Regions from separate parts of the Pseudoalteromonas mucoides genome, predicted to be linked through region 3. Evidence: predicted binding sites of a transcription regulator. Region 3 holds the regulator's gene; each other region holds the start of a gene.
What was found. The regulator sigma-54, encoded in region 3, starts transcription at its own class of promoters, with help from an activator protein. The targets are predictions, from matches to a motif close to GTTGGCACGNNNNTNGNNT.
Positions count from the first base shown of each region.

Region 1 (5,672 bases), on a different contig from region 3:
GACCTCGCTTTTGACCGGTTTTAGATTGATTAAATGGTTTGCTGATCAAATTAGCTAGCCAGTTTGATTCTGACCCCATAAAATAAGAAAGTACACTCATAAGTTTCCCCTAAACAATTAACTAAGCTGCGCTAGTTTGCTCTGCACAGGCTTGTGCTTGGACAAATACACGGTCGTTTTCAATTTTGACGGGATACGTTGCAACACAAACATCGCTTTGTTCTAAGCATTGCCCTGTTTGAAGGCAGAAATGCTGTTTATATAACGCAGAGGCAACTACTAGGGTGTCTTGCATGCTGCCGATAATACCTCTTGATAAAACATTAGCATCACCGATAGGGTCATAGTTACTGATGGCAAAAACCGCTGCTGGCTCTTGTGGAATATAGAATAAAGCGATTTGTGTATTCTCAACTAATGCACATACGCCGCTGTCTGCTACTAGATCATCAATTGATGCGATATCATGCCACAACATTGTCTTGCTCCTTTTCAATTTCAACAATTGGAATTAATTGCTCGTTACTACGCGAATGGTTTCGTTTTTCTGATTTTGTTGCAGGGCGGATTTGGTTCCGCTCTTGAACAAACAAAATATTACTGTCTTGCTCTGGACTATTCACAAATTGGCGGAAGCGTTTGACAGCTGTTTGGCTTTCAATAGTGGTTTTCCATTCACATTGATAGGTCGCTACTACATGTTCCATTTGTGCTTCAAGCTCGGAACAAATATTTAAGCTGTCTTCGATAACAACTTTACGTAAATAGTCTAAACCTCCTTCAAGGTTCTCCATCCACACAGATGTACGTTGTAGTTTGTCTGCTGTTTTAATGTAGAACATGAGTATGCGGTCAATATAGGTGATCAGCGTTTGCGTATCGAGATCAGTGGCAAATAAGTCAGCATGGCGTGGACGCATGCCGCCATTACCACACACATAGAGGTTCCAGCCATTTTCAGTGGCAATTACACCAATATCTTTACTTTGTGCTTCAGCACATTCACGGGTACAGCCAGACACAGCCATTTTAATTTTATGTGGTGATCGTAAGCCCTTGTAGCGATTTTCAATGTCTATCGCTTGGCCAACACTATCTTGTACTCCATAACGGCACCATGTACTGCCAACACAGGATTTAACCGTACGCAAGGATTTACCATATGCGTGACCGGTTTCGAAGCCAACATCAATCAGCTTTTGCCAAATGATTGGTAGCTGCTCAAGGCGGGCACCGAATAAATCAATCCGCTGACCACCTGTAATTTTACAGTACAGATTAAACTCTTGTGCTACCTCACCAAGAACAATGAGTTTATCTGGTGTGATCTCGCCAGCTGCAATTCGTGGAACAACTGAGTATGAGCCATCTTTTTGCATATTAGCTAAGAAGGTGTCATTGGTATCTTGTAAGCCAACATGGGGTTTATCGAGAATGAAATCATTCCATGTTGCAGCTAATATGTTAGCCGCTGCTGGTTTGCAAATATCACAACCTTTACCATGACCAAACTTGTTCAGTAGGTCATCAAAAGTTTTGATGCCATCAACTTTTACGAGGTGCATCAATTCTTGACGAGAGTAGGCGAAGTGTTCACAAATGTGATTGTTAACTTCAACACCGCGAGACTCTAATTCTTGATCAACCACTGTTTTTAGTAAGGCGGCACATCCGCCACAGCCACTGGCAGCTTTTGTACAACTTTTAACTTCGCCAAGCTCACAGGCCCCCCCATCAATGGCGCTGATGATGTCGCCCTTACTGACATTGTGGCAAGAGCAAATCGTTGCGGCATCTGGAAGTGCTGAACTAGAAAGTGTTGGAGCGTCACCAGTTACTGGTAAAATTAAACATTCAGGGTTTTCTGGTAGGGTCATGCCGTTCAACATGTATTGCAGTAATGTATCGTAATCACTGGTATCGCCAACGAGCACTGCACCAATTAACTTGTCAGCTTGCTCATTAAAAACGATTTTTTTGTAGCTACCACGAATAGGGTCTTGATAGACCATCTCTTTACAGTTTTCGGTTTTGCCGTGAGCATCACCAATTGAGCCGACTTCAACACCAAGTAATTTTAATTTAGTGCTCATATCGGCGCCAGAGAAGGCTAAATCACCACCACTGAACTGACTTGCGACAACACGCGCCATATTATAACCAGGTGCAACTAAACCAAATATGAAATTGCTCCACAAGGCACATTCACCGATAGCATAAATATCCGGATCAGATGTTTGGCATTGATTGTTGATAACAATACCGCCTCGGGGACCTATTTCAAGCTCTGTGGCACGGCCTAGTTGGTCGTATGGGCGAATGCCTGCTGAGAATAAAATAATATCTGTTTCAAGGTGACTGCCATCGCTGAAGTTCATTCGGTAACGGCATTGCTCTCCTTTAACAATTTCTTGTGTGGTTTTACCTGTATGAACAGTTACACCTAACTGTTCTATCTTATTTTTAAGTAATTCACCGCCGACTTCATCAAGCTGTACACCCATAAGTTGTGGCGCAAATTCGACCACGTGCGTATCTAAACCAAGTTGTTTTAGGGCATTACTGGCCTCAAGACCTAATAGACCACCACCCACTACCACACCTACTTTACTCACTTTGGCGCTTTGTTGAATTGCTTCTAAATCTTCTAATGTACGATAAACCAAACAATGGGGCTGATCATTACCAGGAATTGGTGGTACAAATGGGTATGAGCCGGTTGCTATAACAAGTTTATCGTAGTCATATTGCTGACCAGTTGTTGTTTTAACAACTTTATTTTGTTTATCTATCTGATCAACCCATGTATTAGTGTGTACATTTATATTGAGTTGCTGATAGTTTTCTGCAGTTGTTAAAGCTAAATCAGCAGGACTTTTACCATCAAAAACGCTCGATAAATATACGCGGTCATAGGCTAAATTAACCTCACCACATAAAACGGTTATGACAGCATTCGCATCGCTGGCACGCATTTGCTCTACAAAGTGATGACCGACCATGCCATTACCAATGACGAGAATTTGTTGGGGTGTTTGCATGTGGTATTCCTTAGTTTTGACGGTTTTACAAACACAAAAAAGCCCGCCACTTAAAGTAATAAAACAGTAAGTGTGCGGGCTTCTTTGCCTAAAATTTAAGTTGTTTTGTTTTTTATTGTTTTAGTAAGCGCAATCATACGCTCTTAACCTTTACAAAGCAGATACAATGCCAATTTGTTAAGTTGTTGAATTTAAATACAAATACTAAAGTGGGAATGAAATCATAACGAAGTATTGATCTATTTTAGTGCGCCTTAGCACCATCTTGGTCGGTACAATGATACTTAACGATCGGCGACGGTGCTTGCAAAGTTCAGTAATTCACGGCGTAGCCATTGGTGCGGGCTGGCATGATGTAGCAGTGGGCTCCACAACATCTTTATTTCAATCGGGACCACTTGAAATGGCACTGGGCTGATAACTAAATCTGTATGCTTAGCAAGGAGCATGGCTTGTCGACGAGGCAAAGTGGCGATAAGTTTTGCCGATTGGCAAAGTAAGCTTGCCACCATATAGTGGCGGGTGAACACCCGAATATGTCGTGTTTGCTCTAACTGCCACAGTGCCTCATCAACCCAGCCGAGCTTTTGACTGCCTGACTTATTCGTAACGGCGGCCTCTGCCCCCCAACCGGCTCTATTAACCCATATGTGCTGCGCAGCTAAGTAGCTTTGCAGATCCGGTTTATTTAAATAACGATTATTAGGATGCATTAAGCAGCAATAATTATCGCGCCATACACTGGCTTGATGAAATGAGCGAGGCATGCCATTAAAGCGATTGATTGCTAAATCAATAGTGCCTTTTTCCATATCTTGTAGGTTTACGTCACTGGGACTGAGCACATCAAAGTTAAGGCCAGGGTATTTTTCGAGTTGTTCAGTAATAAAGGGCGCAACTAAGGTCGACTCTAAATAATCGTTAGCCATTATCCTAAAAGTGACTTGGGCATCGGTTGGGTCAAATAAGTCACTGGGCTGCGTTATCGCTTCAGCCATTTTGAGAAGCGCTTCTATTTCAGGCTTGAGGCTCAATGCTTTTGCTGTTGGCGTCATATTACCTGCAGCGCGAACGAGTAGTGGATCATCAAATAAATCACGTAAGCGTTTTAGTGCATTACTCATGGCAGGTTGAGTCAACGCAAGTTTATTTGCAGCTTTTGATACATTTTGCTCATCAATGAGTACATTGAGATACACCAGTAAGTTGAGATCGACATTTCTTATATTCATCTGATCAATCTTATTCATTCGCTTTATTAATTATCTAAATTAAAACCTGCTTGCTATGGTGTGTAAACAGCTAAAATAAAATAGTCGTCATAAGTGATAAAAATATGCCAAATCTACAGCCTGCATCATCTTACAATTGTGCGCTTGAACACGTTATTGCAACTAAACTTGCCCGAGCAGTATTTGCAGGCTTTGAAGCCATGTTTGCAGAGTTTTTAAATATCACCTTGGGCGCACAAAGCCGTTTTGAACAAAGGCAGTGGCTAGATGTACAGGCCGCTATGCGAGCACGCTTACAAGTATACGAGCGCCAAGTTGCCAATGTTAGCGATACGGTAAAACTCATTGCTTACAATGAATATGATAATGCTGCAATCTGGCAACAAGCAAAAAATGTCTATGCTGCAATGGTGTCGAATCATGAAAACCAACCGATAGCACATACATTTTTCAATTCGATATTTGGTGCTATTTGGCATGATAAAAAAATTCGTACCGTACATTTGTTTGTTTTAAAGGCAAAATATCGCACAGCCCCACGACCATTTGATAGTTTAGTAAGGCGAATATCATTACAATCTGGTTTCGCTGAGGCTGTTAAACAGCTTATTTTAGCGCAATCATTTCGGGTCAAGTTTAGTAATTTTGAGCATGATGTTACCCAGTTACAACATACTTTAACAATGGGGGCAAAACACCAGTGCCGCCAAGTATATGAACTTATAAACTTAAACAATGGTTATATAGAATACGCTAATTCATTGTTTTTTAGAAATAAAGCATGTTATTTGATAGGCCGTTGCATTGCTAAAAATGGGGATAACATGCCCTTTGCGATTGCCATATTAAATACCGAGGATGGCTTAAAGTTAGATGCGGTGATGATGGGGGCAGATCAACTCAGTTTACTGTTTGGCTTTGCTCGTACTTATTTTATGGTAGATACCGACCAACCAGCGCGCTATGTAGATTATCTATCAGTGCTATTGCCACATAAGCAGCGGTTTGAGCTGTTTAATGCGATTGGGTTTATTAAACATGCAAAAACTGAGTTTTATCGTTACAAGGTAGACACCACTAAAAACAGTCCAAAATCAGATAAGTATATCAGCGCCCCAGGTACGCCTGGTATGGTTATGTTAGTGTTTACCACCCTTGGTTCTGAATACGTTTATAAAGTAATAAAAGATAAATTTAACGCCCCCAAAACAGCGACAAAAGCCCAAGTTATGGCTAAGTATGATTTTGTAAAACAAGCTGACAGAGTGGGCCGACTGGTCGATACACATGAGTTTAGGTATTTAGCGTTTGACTTATCTCGCTTTAGTGATGAACTCTTAAGCCATATGCACCAAATGATTGGTAGCAGTATGGTCATCTCAGAAAAAGCACTTATTTT
Region 1 is NZ_JBMMUC010000011.1:52,666-58,337, forward strand. It holds gene cobA (uroporphyrinogen-III C-methyltransferase) at 1-100, opposite strand, end outside; gene nirD (nitrite reductase small subunit NirD) at 122-478, opposite strand; gene nirB (nitrite reductase large subunit NirB) at 465-3,041, opposite strand; gene AAEU30_RS13150 (LysR family transcriptional regulator) at 3,326-4,273, opposite strand; gene aceK (bifunctional isocitrate dehydrogenase kinase/phosphatase) at 4,378-5,672, shown strand, end outside.
Region 1: a site for sigma-54 is predicted at 3,197-3,215, ahead of nirB (nitrite reductase large subunit NirB). Genes of this name have one in related genera too.

Region 2 (5,672 bases), on a different contig from region 3:
GTGATTTATCGATAACACCGCTTTATTTGTGCCTTTTTTCCAATTAATACTAAGTGGTGAATAATATTTCGATCGCTCTTTAAACTTTGCTAGTTGATTTATATTACCTTTATCATATTGCCATAATTGCACTTTATTACTGGGGGTTACAGCAGCAAAGACTAGCCTACCACTGCCCACTTCTGCAATGCCATGGAGGGACATTTTATTTCTAACAAGAACTTTACCTACCCCATCACCACCTTTTAATGGGTTAGCATATTTAACTATTTGCCTTGCAAACGACTCATTTCTCCCCTCTTGCTGCATGACTATATACGGCTTTCCTATTATTTTAGTTGGCCAGTAGCCTAAATATGCTCTCTCTGTAATTTTGATTACTTGCTGAGTCGCAATATCATAGTTTGACAAATACCCTTCAGCATCTACAAAAAAAAGTGATGTACTATTATCACTAAAACTAAACCCTGCTCTCTCTTCATAAAGAGAAATAGGGGTCGGTATAAATTTTCTATCCATAATATTGAAAAGATTAATTGTATAACTTTGCATATTATTAGCGCGCATTACAGCCAGCCACTGCTTATCTGGTGATATAGAGGCAAACAAATCACCTTGAGACGCTAATTCAGGGGAGCTTATTTGTTCTAACTTAGCCTGAAAGATATCATATAAATAAAGCTTTAAAGGCGCTGTAGCTACTTCACTCATATTGAAGAAGAACTGCTCATCATTGAGCCAATTTATTGAAGGTGAGATATTATGAATAGGTAGAGTTATATGTAATTTAGCATTAGTTGCTCTTAGCTCTTTTGAGTCAAAATTGGCTAAATAAATGCCAGCAAATTTACTATTGTACCTAACAAATGCAACCCTAGTTTTATCAGGAGATACACTAGCAAAGTTATCGTTATTGAAGGAGCTACTAAAAACTTTGCTTACACTCTCTAAATCGTCTGTATAGCTTGCATAAAGCTGCCAGGCATTATGCTTAGCTAAATGATGTGAAAAGAATAAAATCTGGCCATCATCGCTTACAGAAAGACTTTGGACTCTCCCATCATTATGCGTCATTGAGGTAACTAAGCTATATTTATTAGGCTTAGCCATATATAGATAGAAAGTAAGAGCAATAATTAAGACAAGTATTACACTTAAATATATATAGCGATAATGATGCCAACTCTTAATCTCATAAATTCTTTTTGTAATGAGCCCTACAACATTACAGAGTTCATTACTTAAGCTATTAGCGACTTTATTCCTGCTTTGAAATATTGAAGCATTCAATCTGTACCCACTACCATTTGTACCTGTTACCGTATGAATATATTTCTTATTTGCTTCTAATTGAGCCAGTGCTCGACGCAAACTATAAATGTGATTATTAATTGTATGATCACTTACTGTAGCATTCCCCCAAACATGATTTCTCAAGTCATCTCTTGTTACAAGCTGTCCTGTTCGACTCGCGAGGTGGCATAAAATCCTCATAGCCATAGATTGAAGATCTATCGACTCCCCATCACAACTCAACTTATCTATCGTAGGATCAACTGTAAGCTTTTCTAGTTGGAAAGCTTTATTAAAGTCGGTCATTACATATCATTAAACTAATCACAACATATAGTATACAATATACATAAAATATGATTTTGACTAGTACATTCAACTCACATCAGTTATTCATTGGAGTATTGGAGATTATCAAATACGCTAGATAATAAAGCACTTCAAAGTCTAACTGGACTTTAAAACTTTAAACTCGCTAACTAAAACCCACAAAAAAGCCGCTGTATTTTGCAATACAGCGGCTTTTGAAATCATTTTTCTAAATTAATAGATTATGACTTAGGAGCACGGCCCGCACGTTTACGCTCATTTTCAGTTAAATGACGTTTACGAATACGAATGTTCTCAGGTGTAACTTCTACTAGCTCATCATCAGCAATAAACTCAAGCGCTTGCTCAAGTGAATAGTTAAGTGCTGGTGTAAGTGTTTGTGCTTCATCTGTCCCAGATGCACGAACGTTAGTAAGTTGCTTACCTTTAAGTGCGTTAACTGTAAGGTCGTTATCACGGCTATGAATACCGATAACCATACCTTCATAAACTTCAACACCGTGACCGATGAATAAACGGCCGCGCTCTTGTAAGTTAAATAATGCGTTAGTAAGTGCTTTACCTGTTGCGTTTGCAATCATTACGCCGTTCTTACGAACACCTAGCTCGCCACCTTTGTGCGGACCGTAGTGATCGAACGTATGGTAAAGTAAGCCAGAGCCTGAAGTTAATGTCATGAACTCAGTTTGGAAACCGATTAAGCCACGGCTTGGGATCATAAAGTCCATACGCATACGGCCTTTACCATCTGGTGCCATGTCAGTTAGCTCACCTTTACGAAGACCAATTTGCTCCATGATAGAACCTTGGTGCTCTTCTTCACAGTCAATTGTTAGTGTTTCATACGGTTCTTCTAACACGCCATCAACAGTGCGTAAGATTACTTCTGGACGAGATACAGCAAGCTCGTAACCTTCACGACGCATGTTCTCGATTAAGATACCTAGGTGTAATTCACCACGACCAGAAACACGGAAGCTATCTGGGTTATCAGTATCTGCAACACGAAGTGCAACGTTGTGTACTAATTCTTTGTCTAAACGCTCACGTATATTACGTGAAGTAACAAACTTTCCTTCTTTACCACAGAACGGAGAGTTATTTACAGAGAACGTCATTGTTACTGTTGGCTCATCAACACTTAGTGGTGGTAATGCTTCAACATTGTTAGGACAGCAAATCGTATCTGAAATTTTAAGCTCGCCAAGACCAGTAACTGTTACGATGTTACCAGCGAAAGCTTTATCTGTATCAATACGCTCAAGACCTAGATAGCTTTGTACTGAACCAATCTTACCGTTACGAGTCGTGCCGTCAGCACCAATAATCGTTACTTGTTGGTTAGGCGCAACAGAACCACGTTTGATGCGACCGATACCGATTACACCTTTATACGAGTTGTAATCAAGCTGAGAGATTTGCATTTGGAAGTCACCTTCAGGATCTGCATCCGGTGGTGATACTTCGTCAACGATCATCTTAAACATAGGTTCCATGTTGTCTGATGGCTCGTCTAAATCTAGTGTTGCCCAGCCATTGATAGCTGATGCATAGATTACTTTAAAGTCTAACTGTTCGTCAGTTGCGCCAAGGTTATCGAATAAATCAAAGATTTGATCCATAACCCAATCTGGACGTGCGCCTGGTTTATCAATTTTATTGATAACAACGATTGGTTTTAAGCCTTGCGCGAATGCTTTTTGCGTTACGAAACGCGTTTGTGGCATCGGACCTTCTTGAGCATCAACAAGTAATAATACTGAGTCAGCCATCGAAAGTACGCGTTCAACTTCACCGCCAAAGTCGGCGTGTCCCGGGGTATCTACGATATTGATATGGTAGTCATTCCAAGAAATGGCCGTGTTTTTAGCCAAAATGGTAATACCACGTTCTTTCTCAATGTCGTTTGAGTCCATCACGCGCTCTTCGTTACCGCCGCGTGTTTCTAATGTACCTGATTGCTCAAGTAGTTTGTCAACCAAAGTTGTTTTACCGTGGTCAACGTGCGCGATAATCGCTATATTTCTTAACTGTTCGATGCTCATATATTTACTCAGAGAAGTTTATTCTCATTGATCCTGCAAGATCTACGCACTCATCTGCGTTTTCACCAGATGTCCCAGCATAGGATTTAAAAGGGCGCATATTATCCCTCATTAATGACATGGATGAAAGTTTATCCAATATAAATTTCAAAACTTTCTCAATACTTTTACTAAGTATCTGTTTTATATATGACAAATAAATGAATTAAATTTCATTTATTTTCTAAAAATCAATTTTTGAGCTATTTTGAGGATATTTTTGGCACTATTTTGCAATTAGGTTATGCTGATTTGAGCGTTTAAAATATCAGCAAAATGAAACCTGTAAAGATTGCACCAAAATGAAAATATTTCGCACCAAAATGGTGCTTTAATGTGGGTTTATTTACTGCACTTATATTTTTTAACAATGCAAACAGCTAGTTATAAACATGGCACAGAATCAGCTTACTAAAGAACAAAAGCAATTATGCAGCAATTATAAAACCCAACAGTTGGAGGACACATGTCACAATCGGTTTTAGATCTTATTAAAGAAAATGACGTTAAGTTCATTGATTTACGCTTTACTGATACAAAAGGTAAAGAGCAACATGTTTCTATTCCTCATCACCAAGTTGATGAAGACTTTTTTGAAGACGGTAAAATGTTCGACGGTTCTTCAATCGCGGGCTGGAAAGGCATTAACGAATCAGACATGGTATTAATGCCAGTTCCTGAGTCAGTTAAACTTGACCCTTTCACAGAAGAAACCACTCTAATCGTACGTTGTGACGTTGTAGAGCCTTCTACACTTCAAGGTTATGAGCGTGACCCGCGCTCTGTTGCTAAGCGCGCTGAAGAATACATGAAATCTACAGGTATCGCTGACACAGTACTATTTGGTCCAGAGCCTGAATTCTTCCTTTTTGATGACGTTAAATACAAATCAGATATGTCTGGTTCTATGTATAAAATTGATGCAGAAGAAGCGTCATGGAACTCAGACAAAGAATACGAAGGCGGCAATACAGGTCACCGTCCAGGTGTTAAAGGTGGTTACTTCCCATGTTCACCAGTTGATTCTTCACAAGATTGGCGTTCAGCGACTTGTTTAGTTCTTGAAGAACTAGGTCAAGTTGTAGAAGCACATCACCACGAAGTTGCAACAGCAGGTCAAAACGAAATTGCTACTCGCTTCAATACCATGGTATTAAAAGCAGATGAAATCCAAGAAATGAAATATGTTATTCACAACATGGCTCATTTATACGGTAAAACAGCGACGTTTATGCCTAAGCCAATCGTTGGTGATAACGGTTCTGGTATGCATTGTCACCAATCACTAGCTAAAGATGGTGTAAACTTATTCGCAGGTGATAAGTATGGCGGTCTTTCTGAAGATGCACTTTACTACATTGGTGGTATCATCAAGCATGCTAAAACAATCAACGCTTTTGCAAATGCTTCAACTAACTCGTACAAACGTTTAGTACCAGGTTTTGAAGCGCCAGTAATGCTTGCATACTCAGCACGTAACCGTTCTGCTTCAATCCGTATTCCAGTAGTACCATCTGAAAAAGGTCGTCGTATCGAAGTGCGCTTCCCAGATCCAACTGCTAACCCTTACCTTGCATTTGCTTCAATGCTTATGGCTGGTCTTGACGGTATCAAAAACAAGATCCACCCTGGCGATGCTATGGATAAAGATTTATACGACTTACCAGCAGAAGAAGCAGCTGAAATTCCAACAGTTGCAGCATCACTAGACGAAGCACTAGCAGCACTTGATGCTGATCGTGAGTTCTTAACTCAAGGTGGTGTATTCACTGACGACCTAATCGATGCTTATATCTCGCTTAAGTCTCAAGAAGTTGAAAAGCTTAACATGACAACTCACCCTGTTGAGTTTGAAATGTACTACAGCGTTTAATACGCTGTAGCTAAAATTGTCTAGTTATAGATAATATATGTGTGTTCTCAAGGCCCGTTTTACGGGCTTTTTTTATGGCAAAATGTTTCATT
Region 2 is NZ_JBMMUC010000026.1:9,697-15,368, forward strand. It holds gene AAEU30_RS20710 (winged helix-turn-helix domain-containing protein) at 1-1,599, opposite strand, end outside; gene typA (translational GTPase TypA) at 1,845-3,668, opposite strand; gene glnA (glutamate--ammonia ligase) at 4,174-5,580, shown strand.
Region 2: a site for sigma-54 is predicted at 4,099-4,117, ahead of glnA (glutamate--ammonia ligase). Genes of this name have one in related genera too.

Region 3 (5,672 bases):
AACCAAGTCGCAGTACCTAAGAAGGCGAATATGCCAACAATATCTGTGATTGTTGTTAATACAACACTGCCCGCGAGCGCAGGATCAATTTTCATCTTTTTAAGTAGTAGTGGAATACTAGCACCCGCAATACCTGCAGCTACCAAATTCATAAACATAGCAAACGCTAAAACGCCACCCAGTTTAAAATCCCATTGCCAAATAGCAACGACACCGGCTATTAAGATAGACCAAACCATGCCGTTGATTGCACCAATTGCGAGCTCTTTTAACATTAAAAAGCGTTGGTTTGTTTGATTGATGTGACCCACAGCAATACCACGGATCACTAAAGTTAAAGTTTGGCTACCTGCTACGCCCCCCATTGAAGGCACTATACCGTTGAGTACCGCTAGGATCGGCAATATAGCCAAGGTATTTTCGAAAAAACTCGCTACAATAGCGGCCAGAAGCGCTGTTAATAAGTTTACACCTAACCACACAGAACGTTTCTTCGAGCTTTTTAAGACGGGAGCGAAAGTATCTTCTTCATCATCGAGACCGGCTAAGCTTAACAAGCTGTGTTCAGCGTCTTCACGGATAACATCAACGATATCATCGATTGTGATACGGCCAAGCAAATGGTCATTATCATCAACGACTGGTGCTGATATCCAATTGTGTCGCTCGAATAGTTGGGCAACTTCGCTTTCATCCATGGCGATTGAAATTGACTCACAGTCTTCATCCATTAAGTCACGAATAATTTTATCTGGTGGGTTAGTCAAAAGCGTTGTTAGTGACATAGCCCCGAGAAAACAATTATGTTTATCTACAACGTATAGATCATCGGTGCCTTCAGGCAGCTCTCCGCGTAGGCGTAAATAACGAAGCACCACATCAATAGTAACATCAGGACGAATTGTTACTGTGTCCGTATTCATTAGGGCACCAGCAGAGCGCTCTTGATATGAAAGTGCCTGAGTTGCACGTTCTCTATCTTGGGTATCCATAGCTCCAACAACATCTTGGTAGACGGTGTCTGGTAAACTACGTAACACCTCCCCAAGATCATCATGGCTCATGTCTTCTGTTGCCGCAGCTATGTGCTCCGGCTCCATTTGCGCGATGATACCTAATCGTACGTCTTCAGAAAGCTCCTCTAAAACATCACCTTGAACATCAGGATCAACTAATTGCCAGAGTAATTTACGGATCTTATGCGGGGATGATTCGAGTAATAGTGCTGTGTCACAAGGAGCTGTTTTTGCCAACATTCGCCTAACTTGAACAAATTGACCACTATTGAGTGACTTGGTCACTTGTTTTAGTTGTTGTAGTGGGTAATCTTGTTCAAAAGCTTCAGGCATTGGCGTCCTTAGGTTACAAATTTTATTGGGTAGGGCGATAGCAAAGTAGACTTTATATACTTGCTTATCTTTATTCAGTTTAACGCAATTTTAAAAATAAATCGCTATTCGTGCTCGTGAAAACGTTGTTCGATTAGCTCACCAATGGCCTCTAGTGCAGGCTTGGCATCCGGTCCTTCGCATACGACTTTAACTTCTTTGCCTTGACTGCTCTCAAGCAACATTAAAGCTAAAACGCTGTCTCCAGCGGCTTGTTTATCGTCTTGGTATAGGGTAATCGTCGCATCGAACTTCAGCGCGAGCTGGGCTAAAACGCTGGCAGCTCGTGCATGTAATCCTAACTTATTCTTTATTAAAAAAGTGTCTTCTAAATGCATATCAAAGCCTGTAGCAGGTATTATTCTTGTTCACGGTGGCGGATTTTTACATTGCTATGACTCATTGCAAAGCTCTCACCTATAGTTTGTGCTAGATAAACAGATCGGTGTTGACCACCAGTACAACCAATTGCAATTGTGAGATAGCTGCGGTTATTGCGCTCTAAATGCGGTAGCCAGGTTTGCACAAATGTTTGAATTTGCCATGTAAACTTCTGCACAATACTGTGGCTAGCTAAATAATCTTTTACTGGTTGATCTAGGCCTGTTAGTGGCTTTAGCTCAAGCTCCCAATGTGGGTTTGGTAAAAAGCGTGCATCGAATACGTAATCAGCTTCTTTAGGAATACCGTGCTTAAAACCAAAGGACTCAAAAGTGATAATCAACTTTTTATCTTTTTTTCCTAAGATTTTTTCGCGAATTGATTCAGCTAGTTGATGAACGCTTAAGTCAGTAGTATCAAGGATAAAATCAGCACGCGTGATCAATACATCAAGCAATACTTTCTCTTGCTTGATAGCCAAATCAAGGGGTAAAGAGTCTAAAGATAATGGGTGTAAACGGCGCGTTTCTGAAAAGCGCTTGATCAGTGTTTGGTCGTCACTGTCTAAATAAAATAAAGTCGGGTTTGCAAAGCCAGGTAAATACTCAAGGATGTCATTAAACTCTTCCTGTTCTTTTGGCAGATTGCGCACATCAATACTAACGGCTGTTTTATCATAGTTATCAGAAACGCTTCGTACGAGTGAAGGCAGCAAGTTCACAGGAATATTATCAACACAATAATAACCCAGATCTTCTAATACGCGAAGGGCAACAGATTTACCAGAACCCGAGCGCCCACTGATGATAATTAACTCCATGTAATGACTCCTTCACTTTCTTATGACTGCTCGACAATAACTTGGTATAAGTCGTGGTCTGATTTAGCGCTACGTAATTGTTTACAAAAATCTTTATCGTTAAGTTTATCAGCAATTGTGGCCAAGGTCTTTAAATGAAGTTGACTCTCACCATCAGGTACGATGAGTGCCACAAATATATCAACAGGACGATTATCAATCGCATCAAAATTAATGGGCGTTTCACTCACTAGTATCAGTGCTAATGGTGTATCAACACCAGTCATTCTACCGTGAGGTATAGCAATTCCACGGCCAATACCCGTGCTTCCTAGTTTCTCTCGATTAAGTAGCGAGTTAAGAATTTCTTGTTCTGAAAGGTGAGGGAGTTGTTCATGAGCCAACTGGCTAATAAATTCTAAAATTCGTTTTTTGCTATTAAAAAGGACCGCAGCTTTACTGCAGTCCTTACAAGTAAGTGAACTTAGTTTCATAATATTAGTGTCGAGCGTGCTTCTCTTTGTGTTTGATAACTTGACGGTCTAGTTTATCTATTAGGGCGTCAATCGCAGCGTACATGTCTTGGTGTTCTGTTGAAGCAAATAAATCAGCACCACTGAGGTGTATTGTGGCTTCTGCTTTTTGGCTTAGCTTTTCTACGTCTAAAATGACGTGCACGTTGTTTATATGATCAAAGTGCCTTTCAAGCTTTGCAAACTTATTGTGTACATAGTCTCTAAGTGAATCGGTAATTTCTACGTGACGACCAGTTAAATTCAGTTGCATAAGCATTTTCCTTCTTTGTTTTTTTACGCCTTAAATCAAGCTCTTTCTTTGATTTGACGGTGGAATAGCCAGTGACTCGCGATATTTTGCGATTGTACGTCTAGCTACTTTGATACCTTGCTCTGCCAATATATCTGCAATTTTGCTATCACTCAATGGTTTCGCTGAGTTTTCTGCGCTAATTAATTTTTTGATTAATGCGCGGATCGCTGTAGACGAACATTCCCCACCGTTTTCAGTGCTTACATGACTTGAGAAAAAATATTTTAACTCAAAAATCCCTCTTGGGGTGTGCATGTACTTTTGGGTGGTAACCCGTGAAATGGTTGATTCATGCATCTCGACCATTTCAGCAACATCGTTTAATACCATAGGGCGCATTGCCTCGGGACCATGTTCAAAGAATCCTTGCTGCTGTTTAACGATGCAGTTGGTTACTTTGAGTAATGTGTCATTACGGCTTTCTAAACTTTTTATAAACCACTTTGCTTCTTGCAAGTGGGAGCGAATAAATTGGCTGTCGCTACTCGATTTAACCGAGCGAGACATAGCTGCATATTGGCTGTTTACTCTAATTTTAGGCATGCTATCGGGATTTAACTCAACAACCCAACGGCCTTTGATTTTCTTTACTGAGACATCTGGAATAACGTATTCAGATTCTTCACGTACAATACTATCCGCAGGCTTTGGGTTTAGACTGTGGATGAGTGTCATCACTTCTTTAAGCTCATCTTCCTTAAGCTTAGTCTTTTTCATCAAAGTTCGGTAGTCGCGACTGGCTAATAAATCGATATGTTCAGTTAAAATCATTTTTGTTTCGCTAATCCAAGGAGTTGCGGGGTCAAATTGATTTAGTTGAATACATAAACATTCTTGCAAGCTGCGTGCGCCAATACCAATTGGGTCAAACAGTTGAATACGTTTTAGAACCGCCTGAACTTCATCAAGCTCAATTTCTTCTTCGTTATTATCTTTATTTAGGCTTTCAGCAATGTCTTCACAGCTTAAGGTTAAAATACCTGAGTCGTCGATAGCTTCGACAATGGCAATCGCAATCGCCTCGTCGGTCGGACTAAATGGGGTTAGCTGTAACTGCCACATAATATATTCATGCAAGGTTTCGGTTGAAGCCCCTTGATAAATAGATTCATCTTCAGGCATCGGGCCTGATGAGCTGGCAGGAGCGGCGCTCATGTACTCATCCCAGGTCACATCCATAGCCATATCGTCACTTACGGTGTCTTTATTAAGTGCTTCACTGCTTTCTTGTTCGTATTCGCTTGGTGTCTCATCGGCAGAAGCACTTACTGTGACGTCTTCGGTATCTTGTTTTTGTTCATTTTTGCCAGCCGTTTCGTCACTAAACTCTTGCTCTTCAACTTCAAGCAATGGATTGCTGTCGAGTGCTTCTTGAATTTCTTGCTGGAGATCCAATGTACTTAGCTGCAATAAGCGAATTGCTTGTTGCAGTTGTGGAGTCATTGTAAGTTGCTGGCCCATGCGCAGCTGGAGTGATTGCCTCATTTATCTCTAACAATCCTTTTATTGTGTTGTCATAATTTAGTTTAGCAGATAGTTAGCTGAGCGTTGCTTTATAGCCTAAATTGCTCACCCAGATATACATCGCGAACTGTTTGGTTGGCAAGTACATGCTCAGGAGTTCCTGATGCAATTAACTCCCCATGAGAAACAATGTAGGCTTTTTCGCAAACATCAAGGGTTTCTCTTACATTGTGGTCGGTTATAAGTACGCCGATACCACGGTTTTTAAGGTGCTCGATAATCTTCTTTATATCTAACACTGAAATGGGATCAACGCCAGCAAAAGGCTCATCTAACAGAATAAATTTAGGATTTGCGGCTAAAGCGCGCGCAATTTCAACTCGACGGCGCTCACCACCTGACAATGCCATACCTTGGCTGTCGCGAATGTGTTGAATGCTAAATTCATCAAGTAGGCTATCTAAGGCTTCTTCACGGGCTGTTTTGTTTAGCTCTTTACGGGTTTCTAAAATCGCCATGAGGTTTTGGTAAACGGTCAATTTACGAAAAATAGATGACTCTTGTGGTAAATAGCCAATTCCTAAGCGAGCACGGCTGTGCATGGGTAATAATGTAATATCGTTATCATCAATACTAATTTTACCTTTATCGCTGGGCACTAAGCCAACAATCATATAAAAAGTAGTGGTTTTGCCTGCGCCATTAGGGCCTAGCAGACCAACAATACTCCCAGCGCTAACTTCTAAGCCAACACTTTTTACAACTTGGCGGCCCTTGTAGCTTTTTGCTAAAAACTCGGCTTTTAATGTACT
Region 3 is NZ_JBMMUC010000013.1:18,954-24,625, reverse strand. It holds gene mgtE (magnesium transporter) at 1-1,349, opposite strand, end outside; gene AAEU30_RS14580 (HPr family phosphocarrier protein) at 1,454-1,726, opposite strand; gene rapZ (RNase adapter RapZ) at 1,747-2,589, opposite strand; gene ptsN (PTS IIA-like nitrogen regulatory protein PtsN) at 2,610-3,062, opposite strand; gene hpf (ribosome hibernation promoting factor) at 3,067-3,354, opposite strand; gene AAEU30_RS14560 (RNA polymerase factor sigma-54) at 3,385-4,881, opposite strand; gene lptB (LPS export ABC transporter ATP-binding protein) at 4,950-5,672, opposite strand, start outside; gene lptA (lipopolysaccharide transport periplasmic protein LptA) at 5,672-5,672, opposite strand, start outside.

Region 4 (5,672 bases), on a different contig from region 3:
TCCGTTTTACTGTAATCTAGCTTAGTTTTAAGACTATGATGCGGGTTAAAATACCAGGTATTTTTTAGGGTCGCATTTTGTCGTTTTGATTTATTTTGTATTTTGCTAACTTGCTGAATTTTTTCATCTTCAGTCGCGCCTTCCTTAGCGACAACATCAATATCATCATATTCAACTTGTCCAAGTGAAAAAACAGTATCGCTCACATCATTTAAATAGAACAAATCAGCATTAAAATCGTTCGAGTCTGAAACGGTTTGATGTGTCACTGAAAATCGAGAGCCAAAGCCTTGTTCATCTCCTAAATAATCACTAGCATCTTTGGTCACTAAACGAATGCTGCCACCAATAGCACCTGAGCCAACTGTGAGTGAGTCAGCGCCACGCAAAACTTGGATTTGTTTTAATTGATCAGGGTTTATACCTAATGAGTTAATTTGCGCTATATTTTGGCTACCATCGGAATCAATTTTTCGTTTTACATCATCAACTGAGATATAAATACGTTCGCCATATAAGCCGCGAATAGCTGGCTGCCCTGATAAAGGCGTAACACTGCCCGATAGCTCAACGCCTGGAAGGGTTTTAAGTATTTGGTTTAAATCTGCTGCTTGCTGCCTATCTATTTGCTCAGTAGAAAGTACCGATACAGAGCTTGCAACATCTTGATTTAAAGCTGTTATCTTATGACCTAGCACCTCTACTTTCTCTATTGCGTGTTCATCATCATGAGTATCTGTTGTTGTAGCAAGCGTAGAAAAGTTAGAAAGTGCTGCACCAACACATAGAAAAACAGACGTAAATTGCATATTATCACTCCTTAATAAAAATCATTACCATTTAGTTTTGTGGCGATTTTAGGGGCTAAATTTCAAAATTGCAATAACTAATTACTTATGGTTATATAAAAAGATTATTTATCTATAACATCAAACTAACTTAACTAACTTCGCTAAAAACCAAGGGGAATATGATGAATTTCTGCAAATTGATAGTTTCATGTATTGCAATAATTGGCTTCTCAGTAGCCAACGCAGAACAATTTGGTAAGCCTGTTAATAATGCTAACTTGCTAAAAATTTCAACAATTATGGCCGCGCCAGATAACTATTTAGAGCAACCCATTACTATTGCCGGTACAGTCGTAGGCGTATGCGCTAAACGAGGTTGCTGGATGACGATTGCCTCTGATAAGCGTTTTGAAAACTTGCAAATCAAGGTTAATGATGGCGATATGGTGTTCCCGATGACTGCCAAAGGCAGTAAAGCGATTGCAACTGGAAAACTCAATAAAATCCAGCTTAACTTAAGCCGCACCAAAGCTTTGTTAGCACACAGAGCGCAGCAAGCAGGAAACGAATTTGACGAAAACACGGTGACAGAGCCAATGGCGATTTATCAACTTGTGCCTATAGGTGTAGAGATTTTTGAGTAAAACGAAAAGAAAAATAAACTGGTATAAACTAAACCGTAGTTTGCATCGTGATATCGGTTACTTTTGCATTGGTTTAGTGATCATTTTTGCAGTATCAGGCATAGCGGTTAACCACAAAGATGACTGGAACCCGAATTACCGTGTTGAGCAAGCTGTAATACCTGTATCAACTCAGGAATGGTCACTTGATAACGATACTAAGCTTACTAATCAGGTACTTGCAATAAGTAATGTTAATGAAAAGGTTAAGGCCACATATTGGGCATCACCCACGCAATTTAAGCTATTTTTTAAAAATGGCAATAACCTATTATTAAACATAAAAGATCAGCGAATAGTGTATGAAAAAATAACCCCTCGCCATGTATTTCAGGCATTTAACCGCCTACATTTAAACGAGACTAAAGCGTCTTGGGTTATCTTTTCCGATGCTTTTGCTGCATTACTGATTTTTTTGGCTTTAAGTGGCCTGTTTATGATTAAAGGTAAATACAGCCCTTGGGGTATGAGATCCCTGTGGATACTCAGCGGTATCGCCCTACCCGCGGTGTATATATTGATGTAAAAAGGTGAAGGTGAGTACTTTCACCTTTTTCACTCTTAGCGCTTAAAACTATCCCATGGCCCTGTAATTGCCAAAGTTTTAGTTGGCTTATATACATTTACAAACAACGTTTTACCATCAGGCGAAAAACACGCTCCAGCAAGTTCTGTTTGTGTATTTAATCGGGCAAAGTTATACACCTCACCTTTAGGGGTAACGCCACGTAAATGATTATCGACCACATCAGTGTATTGGTCCTCGCAAACCATTAAATGCCCGTTAGGTGCAACGGTTAAATTGTCACCAAAGTTATAAAGAGAGCCATCAATACTTTCAACAAACAATTGTATTTTCCCTGGGGCTGTCTGTTCTTTACTCGTGCCTTCAAACTGCGACGGTACATACTTCATAACTTGGCCCAGCTGTTTTTTACCGCCATTGGTACAACAAAAATAAAGCTCGTTATCACCCCAATGAATGCCCTCTCCTCGGGCAAACAATGCAGCGCCATTGGCATAGCCACGTAAGCGTAAGTCATCTTTGGGGCTCTCGGGGTTATCTAAATCGACCCATTCAACTTCCATATTCTGATGCAATGCCATATTAGCGTCAGCCCAATTTCGGGTATCAAACTGTGGCGTGGTTTTAATCACCATTGCTTGCAGTTTACCGCCTTTATTTAATTTACCTGCCTCGTTAGGAATAAAGCGATAAAACAAGCTATCGCCTTTATCTTCAGTAAGGTAAACAATGCCTGTTTTAGGGTCTACCGCGGCAGCTTCATGGTTAAAACGGCCCATCGCTTTTAACGGTTGGGGCTTCACTAAGCCTTTATCGTCAGCTGGAATTTCAAAAATATAGCCATGATCTTGGCCAAAACCATCAGCTTTCGTTAACGTTGTTTCTTCGCATGTAAGCCAAGTACCCCACGGCGTGATACCACCAGAGCAGTTACGAATAGTGCCAACGAGCGACAAATATTCTTGTTCTTTGGTGCCCGTTTTAAGGTTATAAACAATATGACTGGTGCCACCAGGTAGAGCAACGCCTTGACTATCAACGTCATACGCTAGCGAGGTTTTATGAGTTTGTAGGCTTGATTCAGCTTTTGCTAAATCGGTTGGCTTAAGTTCATGATTGCGAACCAGTGCCACACGTTCGTCATCAAGCGTAATACACCCCATGCCATCGGCTTTATCTGGTACCGTAAAGCCATCAGACATTTTATCACCGAGCTGAGAAATAACCTTGTAACTAAAGCCTGCAGGCAAATCTAACAACTTGTTATTATCTGCAATTAAAGGCCCGTACGCATGCAAGTTACTACCTAAGTCACTTAATGGTACTTTACCAAACGCGCTACGCGATAGACCCACAAATGCCAGTGTTCCCGCACTAAATAAAAACTGCCTTCTGTTAATCATATTTGCTCGATTTATTATTACTTAAGAAACTTACCAACATCATAAATTAAAAGCGTTAACAAAAATCGGGCCAACCAATAAATTCACGAAATTGTCATATTCTCAAGCCATGAATTATTTACAAAGCTATGCAGGTTTTTCATATCAATTACCTTTTTAAATCATAGCCACTTCGCAACAAAAAACGTAACCACCTGAAAAAGTTGGTAATTATTAAATTTTAAATTCGGCATACCCATTGCTTCGAATAAGGTATGCCCGCTTAGAATTTACTAAAGCTAAGCGTTTAGTTTTTAATTTAGGAGGAATTATGAGTAATAGTAAAGTCGCTGAATTTACCGCCCCAGGCATGAATAGTGAATCTGCTGAGCAAGCAATTGCCCAACTCGATAACCGCATGGTAGCGTTAATTGATTTACAACTTACTTTAAAGCACATTCATTGGAATGTGGTAGGCCCTAACTTTATCGGCGTACACGAAATGCTCGACCCGCAAGTGGCCGCAGTACAAGAAATGACAGACACTATCGCTGAACGTATTGCTACTCTAGGTGGAGTTCCATTAGGAACACCTAAGTCGATTGTTGATCGCCGCTCTTGGGAAGATTATTCGATTGGTAAAGGGTTAGTGAAAGATCACCTTGTTGCTCTTGATAAAGTATACAATGGTGTAAATGGCGATCACCGTAAAGCCCTTGAAAAACTATCAGAGCTTGACCCTGTCTCAGAAGATATGATCATCGCGCAACTTGCTGACCTAGAACAATTCCAGTGGTTTGTACGTGCTCACATTGAGTCATCAACTGGTGAATTACAAAGTTAATAAATCGTAACCACATCAGTAAAAGCCCAAATAACTTAGTCGTTTGGGCTTTTAGTACCATTTTAAGTGAGGGAGTAATCACAAACAAAAGTCACATAAGCTAAATACTACAACCACCCCTTGTGTTTAAAAAATAAATAAGGTGCAAAACCAGAGAGCAACATCACCCCAATCGCAAACGGATACCCCCAGGCCCACTCAAGTTCAGGCATGCGATTAAAATTCATACCGTAAACACTGGCCACCACAGTTGGCGGTAAAAACACCACGGAGGCAATCGAGAAAGTTTTAATTATTTGGTTTTGCTCAATATTAATAAAGCCTTGAGTGGAATCCATAAGAAAATTAACCTTATCAAATAAAAAGGTACAGTGTGACATTAGAGTATCTATATCAAGTACAATCTCTCTTAATGATTCGCGATCCTGACTTTGTACACCTAACTGACGTATCAAGAATGAAATATTGCGTCGAGTATCCATTAAGCATAAACGCACTTTACCATTGGCATCCTCTAATCGTGCGATACGACTGATCGCTTCCTCTAAATCAGAGCCATCTTCTTCAAGAACATAAGCACTGAGTTTCTCTAACTGATGATGCATATCTTCCAACATGTCTGCATGGTTTTCGACTTTTTGATCAAATAATGTTACCAGTAATTGTTTTGCCGTATCACACATCACCTGGCCTCTACGGGCTCTTAAACGTAATAATCGAAAGTCAGCGAGCTCATCATCGCGAATAGTCAATAAACAATTATCTTTAAGTAAACAAGCCACTGTGACGGTATTAAACCGCCCTTCATTTGGCGACATAAATAATGCATGTACATGCAAACCTTCATTGTCAATAAAGCATCGCGATGAAGCCTCAATCTCTTGAACATCTCCAGACTCAGGGAACGTTATATCCAGTGTTTTTGCTAGAATATTACGCTCATCCTCTGTGGGTTTGATAGTATCAATCCAATGTGCACTTCTAATTAATGTTTCTATAGGAGTATCAGGGGAAGGCTCTAATTCATTAATCACTCCCTGTTCGATAGAAAAAAATCTCAGCATACACTTCTCCAATAAAAACAAGACAGCCTAAGTATATGTAACAGATCATTAATCAACAATGACAATGCATTGCTCAATACATTTATTGTTTATCTGACTTTAAAGCGATCAAAAAAGGTCAGGGTTTGTAAAGCCTAACCTTTCTATTAACAAACAGAGTTTAAAAAAGCTGAGGAAGTATCCAGCTTCTTAATATAGTTAACTCTTTTGCTTATAAACCATTAATAACATCGCCGGTAGCACGGTAAGACTCACGATAGTGGATACGCCAATACCACATAGCACGATAATCCCCACACCCCGATACAACTCTGAACCTTCGCCCGGAATAAATACTAACGGCGCTAAACCACATAATGTGGTCATGGTTGACATAACAATC
Region 4 is NZ_JBMMUC010000002.1:367,429-373,100, forward strand. It holds gene AAEU30_RS03140 (TonB-dependent receptor domain-containing protein) at 1-809, opposite strand, end outside; gene AAEU30_RS03145 (DUF4920 domain-containing protein) at 971-1,435, shown strand; gene AAEU30_RS03150 (PepSY-associated TM helix domain-containing protein) at 1,428-2,000, shown strand; gene AAEU30_RS03155 (alkaline phosphatase PhoX) at 2,036-3,403, opposite strand; gene dps (DNA starvation/stationary phase protection protein Dps) at 3,714-4,226, shown strand; gene corA (magnesium/cobalt transporter CorA) at 4,334-5,290, opposite strand; gene AAEU30_RS03170 (efflux RND transporter permease subunit) at 5,489-5,672, opposite strand, start outside.
Region 4: a site for sigma-54 is predicted at 3,629-3,647, ahead of dps (DNA starvation/stationary phase protection protein Dps). Genes of this name have one in related genera too.